One region of the Arthrobacter sp. K5 genome, then DNA from elsewhere that is predicted to be linked to it. Evidence: riboswitches for the same ligand, from Rfam matches in the RefSeq annotation. Region 1 holds a riboswitch; each other region holds the start of a gene.
What was found. A riboswitch is a leader RNA that binds a small molecule or an ion and turns the genes downstream of it on or off. The one in region 1 is predicted to bind cyclic di-AMP.
Positions count from the first base shown of each region.

Region 2: linked by a shared signal. The riboswitch ahead of ABRP34_RS18720 (M23 family metallopeptidase) and the one ahead of ABRP34_RS15365 (NlpC/P60 family protein) in region 1 are both predicted to bind cyclic di-AMP.
Region 3: linked by a shared signal. The riboswitch ahead of ABRP34_RS18050 (hypothetical protein) and the one ahead of ABRP34_RS15365 (NlpC/P60 family protein) in region 1 are both predicted to bind cyclic di-AMP.

Region 1 is NZ_CP159279.1:3,380,304-3,385,610, forward strand. It holds gene ABRP34_RS15360 (GGDEF domain-containing protein) at 1-1,140, shown strand; gene ABRP34_RS15365 (NlpC/P60 family protein) at 1,373-2,155, opposite strand; cyclic di-AMP (ydaO/yuaA leader) riboswitch at 2,159-2,360, opposite strand; gene ABRP34_RS15370 (SulP family inorganic anion transporter) at 2,505-4,007, opposite strand; gene ABRP34_RS15375 (RelA/SpoT domain-containing protein) at 4,014-5,120, opposite strand.
Region 2 is NZ_CP159279.1:4,100,943-4,106,249, reverse strand. It holds gene ABRP34_RS18730 (NlpC/P60 family protein) at 1-259, opposite strand, end outside; gene ABRP34_RS18725 (C40 family peptidase) at 360-962, opposite strand; cyclic di-AMP (ydaO/yuaA leader) riboswitch at 1,123-1,316, opposite strand; gene ABRP34_RS18720 (M23 family metallopeptidase) at 1,429-2,253, opposite strand; cyclic di-AMP (ydaO/yuaA leader) riboswitch at 2,265-2,507, opposite strand; gene ABRP34_RS18715 (metal-dependent transcriptional regulator) at 2,658-3,353, opposite strand; gene serC (phosphoserine transaminase) at 3,701-4,831, shown strand; gene ABRP34_RS18705 (DUF3027 domain-containing protein) at 5,036-5,307, opposite strand, start outside.
Region 3 is NZ_CP159279.1:3,955,855-3,961,161, forward strand. It holds gene ABRP34_RS18045 (bifunctional glycosyltransferase family 2/GtrA family protein) at 1-1,144, opposite strand, end outside; gene ABRP34_RS18050 (hypothetical protein) at 1,457-2,353, opposite strand; cyclic di-AMP (ydaO/yuaA leader) riboswitch at 2,359-2,522, opposite strand; gene ABRP34_RS18055 (HAMP domain-containing sensor histidine kinase) at 2,617-4,227, opposite strand; gene ABRP34_RS18060 (response regulator transcription factor) at 4,231-4,971, opposite strand; gene ABRP34_RS18065 (hypothetical protein) at 5,169-5,307, shown strand, end outside.

The sequences.
Region 1 (5,307 bases):
ATGATCCTAGACACGGCAACACTGCGGGTTGCTTTCGCGGCGATGGCCTTGGTTCTGGCGCTGCTGTTCTATTTTTCGACCTTCCGCAGCACCCGCTCGCCCTACAGCGCCTGGTGGTGCGCCGCCCTGCTCCTGTTCCTCTCCGGTTCCGCGTCATTCCTCCTCAACGGCACGCCGCAGCAGGTCTGGGCCAATCCGCTGGGTAATTTCCTGCTGGTGTCCGGCGCGGCAGGGGTCTGGGCCGGGGCGCGTTCCCTCCGGAACCTGAAGCACAATCTGTGGCTGTCCACCGCGCTGCCGGTCATCGCCGGCGCCGCGGCCGGCATCGACAGCCCGGGATCCAATACCTGGGCAGGCGGTGCAGTCTTCCTGGCATCCATGGCCACACTGATCGGCCTGGCCTCGCACGAGCTGTGGCGGCTTGAACCCGGGTACTCCCGGGTGAGGATTCCCATGGCCATCGCAGCGGGCGGGGTGGCCGTCTTCTACTTTTGCCGTCTGGTGGTGTTCCTTATCGAAGGGCCAAGCGGTCCTGTTTTTTCCACCTACTTCGGGTCCGCGGTGACCACCATGGTCACCATGGTGCTGCTGGTGGTGGTTTCCTTCAGCATGGCGGGGCTGAGCACCGAGCAGCAGACGCGGGCGCTCCGAACGGTCGCCACGCAGGACGGGCTGACCGGCCTGCTTAACCGAGGCGCTTTCCTGGAAGCGGCCGCCCAGGAACTGGAACGCAGCAAGGCAGCCAACAGCGGCGGCTCGCTGATCCTCGCGGACCTGGACCACTTCAAGTCGGTCAACGACACCTTCGGCCACGCGGCGGGCGACCTTGCGCTGCAGGCGTTTGCCAACGCGTGCAGCGCGTCGGCCCGGTCCACGGACGTCGCCGGGCGCTACGGCGGCGAGGAGTTTATCCTCCTGCTTCCGGGTGCAGGCCCCAAGAGCGCGGAAATCATCGCGGGCGAAATCAGCAGGAGGCTGGCAGAGCAGCACATACCGGAACTGCTGCGGATGCCGACCGTCAGCTACGGCATTTCCACCTACAATGCGACAACCGCGGACCTCGACGAGGTGATCGCGGCCGCCGACGTCGCCCTCTATGAAGCCAAATCACAGGGGCGGAACCGCACGGTCAGGGGCTGAGGCGGAGCTGTTGCCTTTTTAAGACCCTGCTGCCTCTTAAAGCAGGCACCGGATCCGGAATGCATGGGGGACAATCCGGACCCGGCGATCCTGACTCGCAGCTGGAGACTGCGGTCTTTCATCAGGCATAGCCAGTGTGTTCCACGATCCTTGTAGAAAGGTGGGAGCACCTTGGGGTGGCCGTGTTCCGCCGCCCCCAAGGCAGCGGAACACGGCGGTTTTTCAGCTTTTGCTAGGCCGCGCGAACGAACGTGACGGGGCCGGTGGCAGTGAGCCAGGACAGCGGGTGGGCCATGGTGGCGTTGATGCCGTTCATGCCGCCGCTGATGACCTTGCCGGCGCCGGCGTAGATGGCCACGTGGCCGGACTGGACCACCATGTCGCCGGGCTGCGGGGTGGAGACCACCTTGCCGTGGCTCAGGAACTGCATCGGGGCGAGGTCACCCACGCGGATGCCGGCGGCACCGAGGGCCTTCTCCACCATGGCGGTGCAGTCCTGTGTGATGCCGATCTGGGCGTAGGCCGAAGCCAGCATGGTTGCGTTGACGCCTGCCGCAGCCTGGACGGGGGCCTTCGGCGCGGGAGCCGCGGCCTTGACGGTGACCTTCGGTGCGGCGGCCGGCGCAGCTGCAGCCTTGGCGGGCGCGGCAACCGGGGCGGCGGCGGGTGCCGCGGCCTTCTTCGCTACCGGCTTTTCGACGACGGGTGCTGCCACCACGGGAGCCGGGGCCGACTTGACCGCGGTGCGTTCAAACTCGATCTTGACGCTGGAAGCAGCGTTCAGGGGAGCCTGCACCTGGCTGGCGGCCTCGGGGGCGGCGGCCGGAGCCTGCGCCGGCTGGGCCGGGGCGGCGCCGCCGGCGTTGGCCGCAACGGTTCCCGTGAACGCCAGGCCGGAGGCCGCGAGGATCACGGCTGCCTGGCGGCCGAGACCGGAATTTGCGGAGGCAATGCGGGTGAACGGATTGGAGTGGGCGGCCGCAGCACGGCGGCCAGAAATAAAGCGGAACGACATGAAGAAGCCTCTCCCGATGCCTGCGAGGTGAGCTGTCGGATTCGGATGGGAGGCACCCGGCCGCGGTCCTGAACGTGGTCAGGAACTGTGCGGCTTCACCCCAAGGCCCGCTTCAAGCAGGCCGAAAAGTGGTTTCCCCGTCTCTGCCGGACATGGGTCTTCGGTTGGTTCCTCGGGCTGCGGCAGAGTTAGGCAATCAGCGCGGGAGTGCCTCATCGGTGAAAAAGGCACGTTTTTCACGGTACGGGAGGCTTCGCCAAATGTCACATTAGGGTAACGGGGGTGTGTCGCTTATTCCGCCGCGGCCCGCGTCAGGTAAGGGATCGAGGTCCGATTTGTGTGGTGAACCTCACTCTGCGGCGCGGAGCTTGCCGGCGAGCCGCTCCCGCATCTGGAGGCTGGCCGAGTTGAGGCCGATCAGTTCCACCTCGCGGCCGTGCCTGCGGTATTTCTCCGTGACGGCGTCCAGCACGGCGATGGTGGAGGCATCCCACAGGTGCGAGGCGTGCAGGTCGATCACCACGCCCCCGATGTCCGGCTCGGCGTCGCGGGCGTAGTTGAACTGGGTGTAGAGGTCGTTGGAGGAGGCGAAGAACAGTTCGCCGTCCACGGTGTAGGTGGCCACCGTCCGGCCGTTGAGCTCCACTTCCGTCCGCTCCACGGTGGCGAAATGGGCCACCCGGCGGGCGAACATCGCCATCGCTGCCAGCACCCCCACCCCGACGCCGATCGCCAGGTTGTGCGTGACCACCACCGTGCCGACAGTGATCAGCATGACCGCGGTTTCTGATTTGGGCATCCGCCTAAGCGTTGCCGGTGCAACAGAGTGCCAGTCGAACGTGATGGCCGAGACGAAGATCATCACCGCCACCAGCGCCGCCATGGGGATGAGGCCCACGATGTCACCCAGGGTCACCACCAGTACCAGCAGGAAGACGCCCGCGAGGAACGTGGACACCCGGCTCCGGGCGCCGGAGCCTTTGACGTTGATCATCGTCTGCCCGATCACGGCGCAGCCGCCCATGCCGCCCAGGAAGCCTGTGACGATGTTGGCTACGCCCTGTCCCCAGGATTCGCGGGTCTTGTTGGAGCGGGTATCGGTGATGTCGTCCACCAGTTTGGCTGTCATCAGGGATTCCAGGAGCCCCACGAGCGCCATGGACAGCGAGAACGGTGCGATGGTCTGGAAGGTTTCCCACGTCAGGGGCACATTCGGGATGAAGAGTGTGGGCAGGCTTTCCGGCAGCTGGCCCTTGTCCTGGACGGTGGGGACGTCGATCCCGGCCATCACGGCGAGGGCCGTCAGGAGGACGATAGCCACCAGCGGTGACGGCACCGCCGTCGTAATGCGGCGGAGGCCGACCACGATCAGCAGGCCGGCGGCCACCAGCGGGTAGACGGGCCACGGAACGCCGAGCAGTTCCGGCAGCTGGGCCATGAACACGAGGATGGCCAGCGCGTTCACGAAGCCCACCATCACCGAGCGCGGGATGAAGCGCATGAGCCGGGTGACGCCCAGGACGGCGAGCAGGATCTGGAAGACCCCGGCAAGGATTACCGCGGCGATCAGGTGGTCCAGTCCGTGGCTGCGCATCAGCGGCGCGATCACCAGGGCGACGGCGCCTGTTGCGGCCGAGATCATGGCGGGCCGGCCGCCCACGAAAGAAATGGTGACCGCCATGGTGAAGGAGGCGAACAGTCCGATCCGGGGGTCCACGCCGGCGATCACAGAGAACGCGATGGCTTCAGGAATGAGGGCGAGGGCCACCACCAGTCCGGCGAGGGCCTCGGTCTTGAGGCGCCGCGGGGAACGGAGCGTGGCCCGGACGGACTGGAGCTGTTCGGGCTTCATGAAACTCTATTTCTTGGTCTGGCGGTAGCGCTCGATCTGCTTCAGCCGCCGCAGGAGGCTGTCGCGCCGCGGGTGGGGAACGGCGTCGGGCGCCTCAGCGGTGAGGTCGATGTGTTTGGTGCCGTACTGCCACAGCAGGAGGTCATCCAGCAGGCGGTCCGGTCCGGGGGAGTAGCGGTGGTCCAGGGCCCGGCGGACCTCGGTGATCCGGTTGGCGCTGAGCAGTCCGGCCAGCTGGACGGTCTGTTTGAGTCCGTGGGCCGCCAGGAGTTCGGCCGCCCATCCCCAGTCGTCATCTACTTTACGGTCCACGTGCGGGAGCAGGGTGCGCCAGACGTCGCGGATGCGGTTGGGGGTGAGCTGTGCCGCGCCCTCACCGTCCAGGTCCCAGTAGCTTCGGACCTCCTCGTAGCGTTCATGCAGGTCGGCGAAGGCGGTCTCCACGGTCTCCAGCATGGCGGCGGTGGCCGTGAACTGCCGGTCGAAGTGCGGCGTCCAGGCCCGCGGGTCCTCGGCCTTGAACCGGATGTCGTGCTCGATCTCGCTCCAGGCATGCGCGAAGACGGTTCGTATTTGGCATTCGAAGAAGTAGCTGCCGTTGGGCTGGACCTCCGGGTTGAACACCTGCTGGTAGTTCTTCACTACGTCGTTCTGGATGGTGCGCAGGATCAGGTGCCGGCTGGAGTAACCGTACGTTCCGGACTCGATCGAGCCGATGTCCTTTTCACGGTCCCCGCGGCAGTCGAACAGGTGCCTCTGGCGCTTGATCAGGTTGGCCACCAGGGCGTTCTCCGCCGGGAGCTTGGTAATTACACGGACGCCGACCATGTCGTTGAGGGTCCGGAACGGGTCCGGGAACTTCAGGAGCCGCGGGCCGCCGGGTTCCAGCGGCTCCTCGGTCCGGGCGATCTTCTCCCGGAAGGAATCCACGGACTTGGTCCGGCCGGTGACGAACAGCGGCGTGACCTCGGTGTCCTTGAGCATGGTCCGCAGTATCTGCAGGACTTCCCTGGTGACAAGCTTCAGGGCAGGCCGGACGCGCTCATAGAGTTCCACGCTTTCCTGCACGGAGTCGCGCTGAGTGACGTCCAGGCGATCCCAGTTGCTTGCCATGGTTCCAAACTATCAATACGGTGCGACAGCGGTGCCGGTGACACCCCCGCCACTGCAGCCCCTTCCGCCCCATGGAAGCGGCCTCCCTGTAGGCTCGGCATATGGCTGTTGTGCGCCGTCGTGCCCTGCAATCCCGGATCCCGGGCGTGCGGGAGGCGGCAAGGAGGGGCCCGGCGCCCCGTTTGAA
Region 2 (5,307 bases), 720 kb from region 1:
TGGAAGCAGCGGAGATGTTGGCCGGTGCAGCGGACTGGACTTCCAGCGTGGAGGCCGCGGCGGATTCGCGCTGAACGTTGGTCTCAGCGGCGTTGGCGGCGATGCCGCTGGTCAGGACAAGACCGGACGCAGCAGCGATAACTGCAGCCTGGCGGCCCACGCCACCGGCGTTGTCGCCGACGGCCTTGGCAATGACAGCCAGCGAGTTGGTCTTGGTGACCTCGGCGCGGTGCCGTGCAATGGTCGCACGTGTAGTCATTAATTTCTCTCTTTCGTGTTCCACGGACCGCGGTAGCAGGCCATGGGTTATCGACGCGCCGGCATCTTGGGGGTAAGCCGGCCCGCCTCGAATCGGATTCTTAGCGAAGGGTGTAAAAAGCGGACGTGCCCGTTGCGGACACCGCGTGCAGGAGAGTGCCCTGCGAGGGGTTCAGCGCGCTGATCATCATGCCGTTGCCGACGTAGATGCCCACGTGGGCGCCGCCGTTCTGCATGACCAGGTCGCCGGGAGCAGGCGTTGAAGTGGGCTTCATGGCGTTCCACGCGTTGACGCGGGGAATGCTGATGCCTGCCTGAGCGTAAACCCACTGGGTAAAGCCGGAGCAGTCCCAGCCGCTGGGCGTGGTACCGCCCCAGACGTAGGGGCTGCCAATGCCGGTGTACGCGATTGCAGCCAGCCCGGAAGCTGCGGCGGAGGCCGCACCATCGGTGGACTTGGCGGTGACGGCCAGGGCCGCACCTGCGATCTCGCTGCCGGCCTGGCTTGCGTCGGCCGTCTGGCTCTCATCGTTCGACTGGGGAGCGATGGTTTCGGCGACCGGGGCTGCCACCGTGGTGACGGCAGGGCGCTCGAAGGAGACAGTGGCGGTGGGTGCGGCGGTCACAGCAAGCTGCGATGCCTGGGAACCGGTCTCCGAGGAGGCGGAAACACCAATGTTGGCGTCGGCTGCGTTGGCAGGCATGCCAACACTCAGGATGAGTCCTGAAGCAGCTGCGATAACAGCTGCCTGGCGACCTACTGTGCCGGCATTGGCGCTAACCGCTTTGGACACGGAGTCCAACGGGTTCATACGAACCGTGTGCGCGCGGTGGCGCGCGGCATTGTGGCGTGAAGACACGAAGGTAGCCTCTCCCAATGCCTACGAGGTGAGCTGTCGGATTCGGATGGGAGTCACCCGGCCGCTCCGCTTCCTGGGAAGCATTGCGACTTAACCCCAAGGCCTTCTTGCGAAGACCAAAATTGGTTCCCCCGCCCCTGCCAGACGATGTAATGCGAACGGACCTTGAGCGGTGGCAGAGTTAGGCAATCCACTCAAGAGCGTCAACTTCGGAAAAGTTGACGCGGTTTAGACGGTACAGCAGTTCGGAGCCAATGTCACATTCAGGTCACGGCGTGTCACAGGAATGAGAGTGCTCACTCGGCTTGGCTCAGAGCCAGCCGGTGGGATCAACGACGTCCCCGTTGATCATCACCTCGAAGTGGAGGTGGCAGCCGGTGGAGGCGCCTGTGGTCCCGCTGAGGGCGATTACTTCGCCGCGGGTGACCTTCTGGCCAACCTGGACGCTGGAGGACGACAGGTGGTTATACGTGGTCTCGAGGCCGTTGCCGTGGTCGATCACCACGCGGTTGCCTCCCCCGTACGGGTGCCACCCCGAGAATGTCACAGTGCCGCTGGCTGCGGCCAGCACCTCGGTGCCGCACTGGGCGGCAAAGTCCTGGCCGCGGTGGAACTCGCCGGCGCCGCCGGTGATCGGGCTGACCCGGTAACCGAACGGCGAGGACTTGACCAGCGTGGTCAGCGGGCCACCCAAGGTGCCCACCGACGCCGAACGGCTGATGCTGCCGGCCGACTGGGCGCTCAGGAGCTGCTTGAGCTTTCCGTCCGGGTCACCGGTGGTGGAGACGGACGTGCGGCTGAAGTCGATCTTTGCCGCCGCTTCAGCCGAGACTTTGGGCTGGGCCGGGGAGGCAACGGACGCGGACGCCTCTCCCTGCTGCTCTCCGGCGGCAAGAACAGGACTGGTGGCGGGGACGGTCACAGTCAGCAGCAGGCCCGTGGCGGCAAGGGCTACGCCGGCTTTTTGCCCAACGCCGCTGGCCGAGGCGAAATCCGTAACCTGCCGGAACGGACCCCGGCGGCGACGGCGCGCTTCACGCTGGGCGTCCCGGGGACGGTCCGCGGCAATGGCCTCCGCGAGGCGCGGCTCCGGAGCGGGACCGGACGCGCGGCGGCGGCCCCGGGCATTCTGCATGGACAAGTACTGTTTCCTCTCTGGATAGCCTGCGAAGTTAGCTGTCGGATTCGGGTCAGAGAGTTCGGACCCGGTCCGCCGTAACAAGCCATTCCGGCACAGGGGTATCCCAGGAGGATTCCTTCTGCGGAAGAGACTTGCTGCTGCGGACTTCACCCCAAGGCTGTTAGAAACAGCCGGTTGTGGTTCCCCCGCCCCTGCCAGTGGGTGACTCGTGCTGCTGATCTGCTGGCAGGGTTCGGCTCCAGATCAGGTAACGCTTGTGTATCGGCGTTGCCGTTTAACTATAGGCGATTAAAAGGCACAGTAATAATTCCGTTATATTCACTGTGCAAAAGTGGTAGGTCATCCTGCCTGCAGATGTCAGACAGATGCGTCATGGGCCCCGAGGGGCTGTTGAGAAGCTAGCCGACTCGCACGAACACGTGCGCAGCCACTTCCGGCGGCAGCTCAAGGGCACCTTCGAAACCGGGCACGCGGACAGAGATGTACTCCCCCACACGCTCCAGCGAGACGGCAGCGCCGGGCCGGATCCCGCCTTCATCCAGCTGGAGCAGCAGCTCCGGCTCCACCTGGATGGGTTCTGCCAGACGGATGACGGTGACCTGGGATTCCGGGCCGTAGCCGGTCATGGCATCGAGCAGGCTCACCACCCCGTCCGTAAAGGGGCTGGCAGGCGGCCCGCCCAGCGCCGCAAGGCCGGGGATCGGGTTGCCGTACGGCGACTCTGTGGGGTGGTCGAGCAATTCGTAAATCCTGCGCTCCACCCGTTCGCTCATGACGTGCTCCCACCGGCAGGCCTCGTCATGCACGTAGGCCCAGTCGAGGCCGATGACGTCGGCGAGGAGGCGTTCGGCGAGCCGGTGCTTGCGCATCACCTCGGTGGCGCGCTTCCGGCCCACTTCGGTCAGTTCAAGGTGGCGGTCATTGGAGACGACGACTAGGCCGTCGCGCTCCATCCTGCCGATGGTCTGGGAAACGGTGGGGCCCGAGTGGCGGAGGCGTTCGGCGATGCGTGCCCGAAGCGCCACGATGTTCTCTTCCTCCAGCTCCAGAATGGTGCGAAGGTACATCTCCGTGGTGTCGATCAGATCCGTCATTCAGCTCAGCTCCTCGAGCACAGTATTTGTGTCCGTCCCACCGTACCGCGGGCCCGCCGCACCGGGATCCGGCAAGCTGCAGCGGCGGTCGTATATCCGACGGCGGCGCAGCACCGGCTGTCTGCCCGTACGTTCAGTGCCAGCTTAGCCTATTTTGAATTAGTCCGGATAATTCGCAGGGCGGGCGGCGGGCACTGTCTCAGTGACTGGACTATGACGGGGGCGTGTTCCTCCGGTATCGGCGCTTCGGGCAGAATAAGGAGGGTCGACGTGGCGGTCAAGGTTGTCTGCCGGCCATCGCCCCGACCCAGCCGAACCGCATTTCCATGCCGAAAATTGGAGCCACTGTGAGCGACACCAGCATCACTATTCCCGCAAACCTCCTGCCCAAGGACGGACGGTTCGGCGCCGGTCCCTCCAAGGTCAGGCCGGAGCAGATCGAGGCGCTCTCCGCAGCCGCCACGACGCTCCTTGGCACGTCCCACCGCCAGGCCCCGGTGAAGAACCTCGTTGGCTCCGTCCGCGAAGGCCTCAGCACTTTCTTCCGTGCCCCCGAAGGCTACGAAGTGGTCCTGGGTGTCGGCGGTTCCACCGCGTTCTGGGATGTCGCCAGCTTCGGCCTGGTGGAACAGAAGGCGCAGCACCTGTCGTTCGGCGAATTCGGGTCCAAGTTCGCCGCGGCCACCAACAAGGCGCCGTTCCTTGCGGAATCCTCCATCATCAAGTCCGAGCCCGGCACCTGCCCCGCCCCCAAGGCCGAGGCGGGCGTTGACGTTTACGCCTGGCCGCAGAACGAGACCTCAACGGGTGTTGCCGCGCCCGTCCAGCGGGTGAATGGCGCCGACGAGGGCGCACTGGTGCTGGTGGACGCTACCTCGGCTGCCGGCGGCCTTGACGTCGACGTGGCCCAGACGGACGTCTACTACTTCGCACCGCAGAAGAACTTCGCCTCCGACGGCGGGCTGTGGCTGGGCCTCTTCTCCCCGGCAGCGCTGGAGCGGGCCGAGCGCGTCAAGGCGAGCGGGCGCTGGATCCCTGACTTCCTGGACCTGAAGACCGCCATCGACAACTCCAAGCTGAACCAGACGTACAACACCCCGTCGCTGTCCACGCTCGTCACGCTGGATGCCCAGGTGCAGTGGCTGAACGCCAACGGTGGCCTGGACTTCGCCGCCGGACGCACGGCCGACTCGGCCGGACGCATCTACAAGTGGGCGGAAGCCTCCGAATTCGCCACGCCGTTCGTTGCCAATGCCGCCGAGCGCTCCAACGTGATCGCCACCATCGACTTCGATGACTCGATCGATGCCGCTGCGATTGCCAAGGTGCTCCGCGCCAACGGCATCGTGGACACCGAGCCCTACCGGAAGCTGGGACGCAACCAGCTGCGCATCGCCACCTTCGTGGCCATCGAGCCATCCGATGTTTCCGCCCTGCTCGAGTGCATCGACTACGTGGTTGGCGAGCTGAAGAAGTAGCCAGGAGTTTGAGTTGATGTCCAGATAATCGGAGCTCCACGGCCGTTTAGCCCCATTATCTGGACAAAACTCTTCCGCTAAGGTTCGACGGCGTCGGGCGGGCTTGCGCCAGGCCGGTTCCGTCCGGACTCATGGGAATGCCCCCGCTACCTACGAGGTAGCGGGGGCATTCCGCATTAAGTCCCGGCTGATCCGGCGGTGTGATCAGTCCTGCTCTCGGCCGCGAGTTTCAGTCTCGCCATTGGTACCAGCCTCATCCCCGGAGGCCGCGTCGGCGCCAGACTCTGTTTCGGTGTCGGTGTCGGACCCTGTTTCGGTGTCGGACCCTGTTTCAGCGGCGGCTTCGGCGCCCGCGGCCGTCTCACCCGGAGCGCCGTCGGCCCCGTCTTCAGCAGGAGCTTCGTCCTGGGCGTCTTCCGCGTCCTGCTCCTGGGCGTCCTCAGGGCGCACGCGCTCGGCCCACGGCACCCACTCCG
Region 3 (5,307 bases), 580 kb from region 1:
CAACGCCACTGTTGCCGGCGATGCCGAACGTGAAACGGCGGTTCGCAGCGGTGTTGGCCACGGCTGTGGTGAGGAGGGCCAGCAGGTTGGCCAGCTGCGGGTCCATCAGGTTGCGGCAGAGGTAGAAGAGAACGAGATACGCCAGAGTGGATGCCACGCCGATCGTGCCGAACCGCACCAGCTGGCCGAACAGGCTGCTGCCCGGGCTTTGCTCCTGGCTGCGTGATGCGGCGGGGAGGGGGCCGCGGGCCAAGGCAGCACGGAGTTCGGCGACGGGGATGCGGCCGGTGACCATGTCTTTGCTGAGCCGGGCGATGCCGCGGACGTCGGCGAGGGCCGTCTGGACGATGTCCACGCTGGAGTTGGGGTCGTCCGTCCAGTCCACCGGCACCTCGTGGACGCGTAGGCCGCACCGTTCCGCGAGGACCAGCAGTTCGGTGTCGAAGAACCAGGCGGTGTCCATGGTGTGTGGGAGGATCTGCTGGGCGATGTCAGCCCGGATGGCCTTGAAACCGCACTGTGCATCACTGAAATGTGCGCCCAGCAGGGACTGCAGCATGAAGTTGTAGCTGCGGGAGATGAATTCGCGCTTCGGCCCGCGGACCACCCGGGAGTTGCGGGTCAGCCGGGTGCCGATGGCCAGGTCCGAGTGGCCGGAGATGAGCGGCGCCAGGAGCGGGCCCAGCGCGGCCAGGTCGGTGGAGAGGTCCACGTCCATGTAGGCCAGGACGGGTGACGGCGAGGCCAGCCAGACTTTGCGCAGAGCGTTGCCGCGGCCCTTCTCCTCGAGGTGCACCACGGTGACCTCACGGAGTTCCCGCGCCACCCGCTCGGCGGCCTTGAGCGTGCCGTCTGTGCTCGCGTTGTCGGCAACGGTGATGCGGAACGAGTGCGGGAACATACCGCGCAGGTAAGCGTGCAGCCGGCGCAGGCACTCCTCCAGGTCGCGTTCCTCGTTGTAGACCGGGATGGTCACGTCCAGCACCGGTACCGCGGTGGCGATGTCGATGGGGGACCGCCGCGTGTGCCTGGTGAGGGTCTGCGCCGGGGCGTGTCCGGCCGCGCCGGTTCCGTGGAGCGCGTGCGGCGGCGTATGCAGAGGTGGGTGCGGCTGGGTTCCTGAGGCCTGGTCAGTGATGGTCATGCATCAACAGTGGCGGCCGCTGTTATGAGGGTTTTAGGGCGAAGCTGTGCACGGGCTGTGGATGTGGCTTCGGCGTTCGCCGGCCGTCATCATCAGCGGTGGTTGCCGCATTTCTGCGCCCCCTGTGTGGTTGTCGTCGGTGCGGTGGACATTGAGGCCTGCATTTCTGCACCACTCTGCCTGCGCGAGGAAGAGCAGGGACGCAGAAGGGCCCCGGATCCTGGCGGATCCGGGGCCCTTGGCACACCTAGGCGGTCACCCTAAAGCGGTGCAGAAATGCTCGCCGTCAGCCGGTGTGGCTGCGGCAACCGGTCAGTACCAGTTGTGGGCGAGGTGGAAGTTCAGAGCACCGCACGGGGAGCCGTAGCGCTCCTTGATGTAGTCCAGGCCCCAGTTGATCTGGGTGCGGTAGTTGGTGCGGTAGTCCGCCCCGGCGGTCGCCATCTTTTCGGCAGGCAGCGACTGGACGATGCCGTAGGCGCCGCTGCTGGCGTTGGTGGCCGTGGTGCGCCATTCCGATTCCTTGGTCCAGAGCCGCTTCAGGCACTGCATCTGGTGGGCGGACCAGCCGAAGGAGCCCAGCTTGCTGGCCGCGTAGGCCTGGGCACCGGCGGGATCATTCAGGGCAACAGGTGCGGCAGCCTTGGCCCTGGCGGCGGCGGCAGCCTTGGCAGCGGCGGCCTTGGCCGCAGCAGCCTTAGCGGCCGCGGCGTTGGCCTTGGCAACCGCGGCGGCGTTGGCAGCGGCGGCATTCTTAGCAGCGGCCGCCTTGGCGGCGGCTGCCTTTGCCGCAGCCGCTTTCGCAGCGGCCGTCTTCGCAGCGGCGGTCTTGGCGGCGGCGGCGGCCTTGGTTGCGGCGGCATCCTGGGACGAGGACTGCGGAGCGATGGACGCCGCGGACGGGGCCGGGAGGGCGGAGATCAGCGACCTGTCGAAGCTCAGCGTCTGCCCGCTGTCAGCGGTGGCCACGGACGATACGGCGGCGGAAGGGGCAGCCTGGTCGGCCGCCTGGCCTGCGGCGCCGACGCCAACGAGCACGGCGGCCGCAGTGGTCAGGACGGCTGCCCGGCGTCCGAAGGTAGGCAGGCCTGCGGCGAAACGGCCAAGTGCAGTCTTGGGCTGGGCAGGATCGGCCCGATGACGTGAAATTTTGCTGCCGGACTGCTTGGAGGCGCGTTCAGGGCGCGCCTGAGTCTTAAATTCAGACATGGTTGATTGCCTCTCAACACCTGCGGAGTTAGCTGTCGGGTTCGGATGAGGTCATCCGGCCGCACGGAAAATTCACGTGTCGGCTTCACCCCAAGGGCTGATGCGGAAAGCCCGGGACTCTGGTTCCCCCGCCTCTGCCTGATCTAGCGGAATCCGGGAAGCGGCAGAGCTGGGCGTCAATCCGGACATGCGGCTCTAGTGGCGGCCGCACTCCATCGACGGTACAGGAGGCTTTTGATTAAGTCACATTTAGGTAACGGGAATCACGAGGCCGGCGCGGCGCCTTGCATGAGCAGCCGGACGGCAAACTCTGTCCGGCCCGGCCGGGATGTGACTTCCACTGTGCCGCCGTGCGCCTCCACGATGGACTGCACGATGGACAGGCCCAGGCCGCTCGTTCCCTCTGCCGAGGCGACCCCCGGTTCTCCCTGTGGATCCGCGGTACGGAGGGCCGTTCCCGCAGTTGCGCCACCGGCCGCAGAACCCTTCGCCGCAGCGGATGCCGGTGCCAGTGGCGGCTGCGCCGGAGTCGCCCGTGACGCGTCTGCGCGGGCGAAGCGAGCGAACACCTTGTCCACGAATTCGGGCGGGATGCCGGCGCCGTCGTCCGTGACCGTAATCACAGCGCTGCCGTCGGCCGACCGCATCACGCCGGTGGTCACCGTGGTGCCGGGCGGGGTGTGCTTGCGGGCATTGGAGAGCAGGTTCACGAGGACCTGGTGCAGCTGTGAGGCATCGCCCCGGACCGACACGGGTTCCTCGGGAAGGTCGAGGTGCCACGCCCGGTCCGGCGCCATGACTTTTTCGTCGCTGACGGTCTCGATGACGAGCTGGGTGAGGTCAACCTCGCTGAGCTTGAGCGGCTGGCCTTCGTCGAGCCGTGCCAGCAGCAGGAGGTCCTCCACCAGGGCGGTCATGCGTTCCGACTGGCTCTGCACGCGTGCAAGGGACCGCTGGCCGTCCGGGGTGAACTTTTCGGTCATGCGCATCAGCTCGGTGTAGCCGCGGATGGCGGTGAGCGGCGTCCGGAGCTCGTGGGAGGCGTCCGCCACGAACTGCCGCACCTTCATTTCGCTTTCCTGCCGCGCTTCCAGCGCGTTGGAGACGTTGTCCAGCATCTGGTTCAGGGCGTGCCCCACGCTGCCCACTTCGGTTCCCGGATGGGCGTTCGACGGCGGGACGCGGACGGCGAGTGCCACCTCACCGGCGTCCAGCGGCAGGCGCGACACCTGGGTGGCCACCTCGGAGAGCTGCTCCAGCGGTTTCATGGTGCGGCGGATGAGCACCGTCCCGGCCAGGCCGATCAGCACGAGTCCGCCCAGCGAGACAATCGTGATGGTCCAGACGAGCGAGGTCAGGGTGCTCTGCTTGTCCGCCAGGGGGAGCCCTGTCACCATGACGTCGCCATAGGGTGTCTGGGCGGCAACCAGCCGGTAGGCGCCGGTGGACAGGGTGCGGTCGACGGGGACGCCGTCGCGGCGCAGAGCCAGGAGAACCTGGTTGTCTGCCGCGGAGAGTGCCTTCCGGGTGGCATCGGAGGCCAGGAATCCTGCGGTGACCTGGCCGGCCTGGATCCTGCCCGCAAGAGTGCCCACACGCTGGCCCCGGCCTTCGAGGGGATCCGGTTTGTAGCCCGAGGCGCCGGGCGGCGGACGGCCAAAGTCCCGGGCCCTGTCAGCGGCCCCGGTGAGCTGCTCGTCGAGCTGGCGTGTCAGAAATGAGTCCATGCTGGCGTAGCTGAACAGGCCGATCGCAGCGCAGATGGCCACGAGCAGCGCCATTGCCACCAGGACCAGGCGGGTGCGGAGATGCCAGGTGCCCGGCTTCAGCCAGCTTCGGCGCTGGGTACGGACTGCACCGGAAAGGTTTGCCACGGCCTACTCTGCCGGCTTGATGACGTAGCCCGCGCCGCGGACCGTGTGGATCATCGGCGGATGCACGGCATCCACCTTCTTGCGCAGATAGGAGATGTACAGCTCGACGATGTTGGCCTGGCCGCCAAAGTCGTAATTCCACACCCGGTCCAGGATCTGGGCCTTGCTGACCACGCGCTTGGGGTTCTCCATGAGATAGCGGAGCAGCTCGAACTGGGTGGCGGTCAGCTGCAGCTCGTCGCCGGCGCGCGTGACTTCGCGCGTGTCGAGGTTCAGGACCAGGTCGCCCACCACAAGTTCAGCGGAATCCATGGCGGCCACACCGGAGCGCTGGACCAGCCGGTGCAGGCGCAGCAGGACCTCCTCCATGCTGAACGGCTTGGTGACATAGTCGTCGCCGCCCGCGGCGAGGCCCACGATGCGGTCCTGCACCGCATCCTTGGCGGTGAGGAACAGGGCCGGGACTTCCGGTGCGAAGGCGCGGATCCTGCCCAGGAGTTCGACGCCGTCGAACCCGGGAAGCATCACGTCAAGCACCAGCACGTCCGGGCGGAACTCCTTGGCGAGTTTCACGGCCTCGGGGCCGTCGGCAGCGACGGCGACCGACCAGCCGGCCATGCGCAGGCCCATGCTCATGAGCTCCGAGAGGCTCGGCTCGTCGTCAACCACAAGCGCGCGGATGGGGGAGCCGTCCGGATGGGTCAGCTGGGGAAGGTTGTTGGTCATGGAGTGCGAAGTGGCCATGTGACAACTCTCCGTTCTGGTGTTTAGCCGCCGCTTTGGCAACCCTGTGCGCCGGCTGTGAATCCCAGCCTAGCGAGCTGAAAGGCCCGATGAAGGCATTTTTCAGGTCACAGCCATGGCTCTTGAGCCGCACAGGCCAAACACAGGAAGGCTTTCCAGTCTGGAACGGACACTTCCGCACCCCTAAGGAGATCGCAATGAGCGGACAGCAGCACGCACCTGTTCCAGAAACCACACCCCTGCCTCCGGCGCCGCTACCGGATGTTCAGGCGTACCAAACGGGACCCGCGGCCGAACCGGTGATGTCTCTGGGCACGTTTTCCTCCCGGAGCGCCG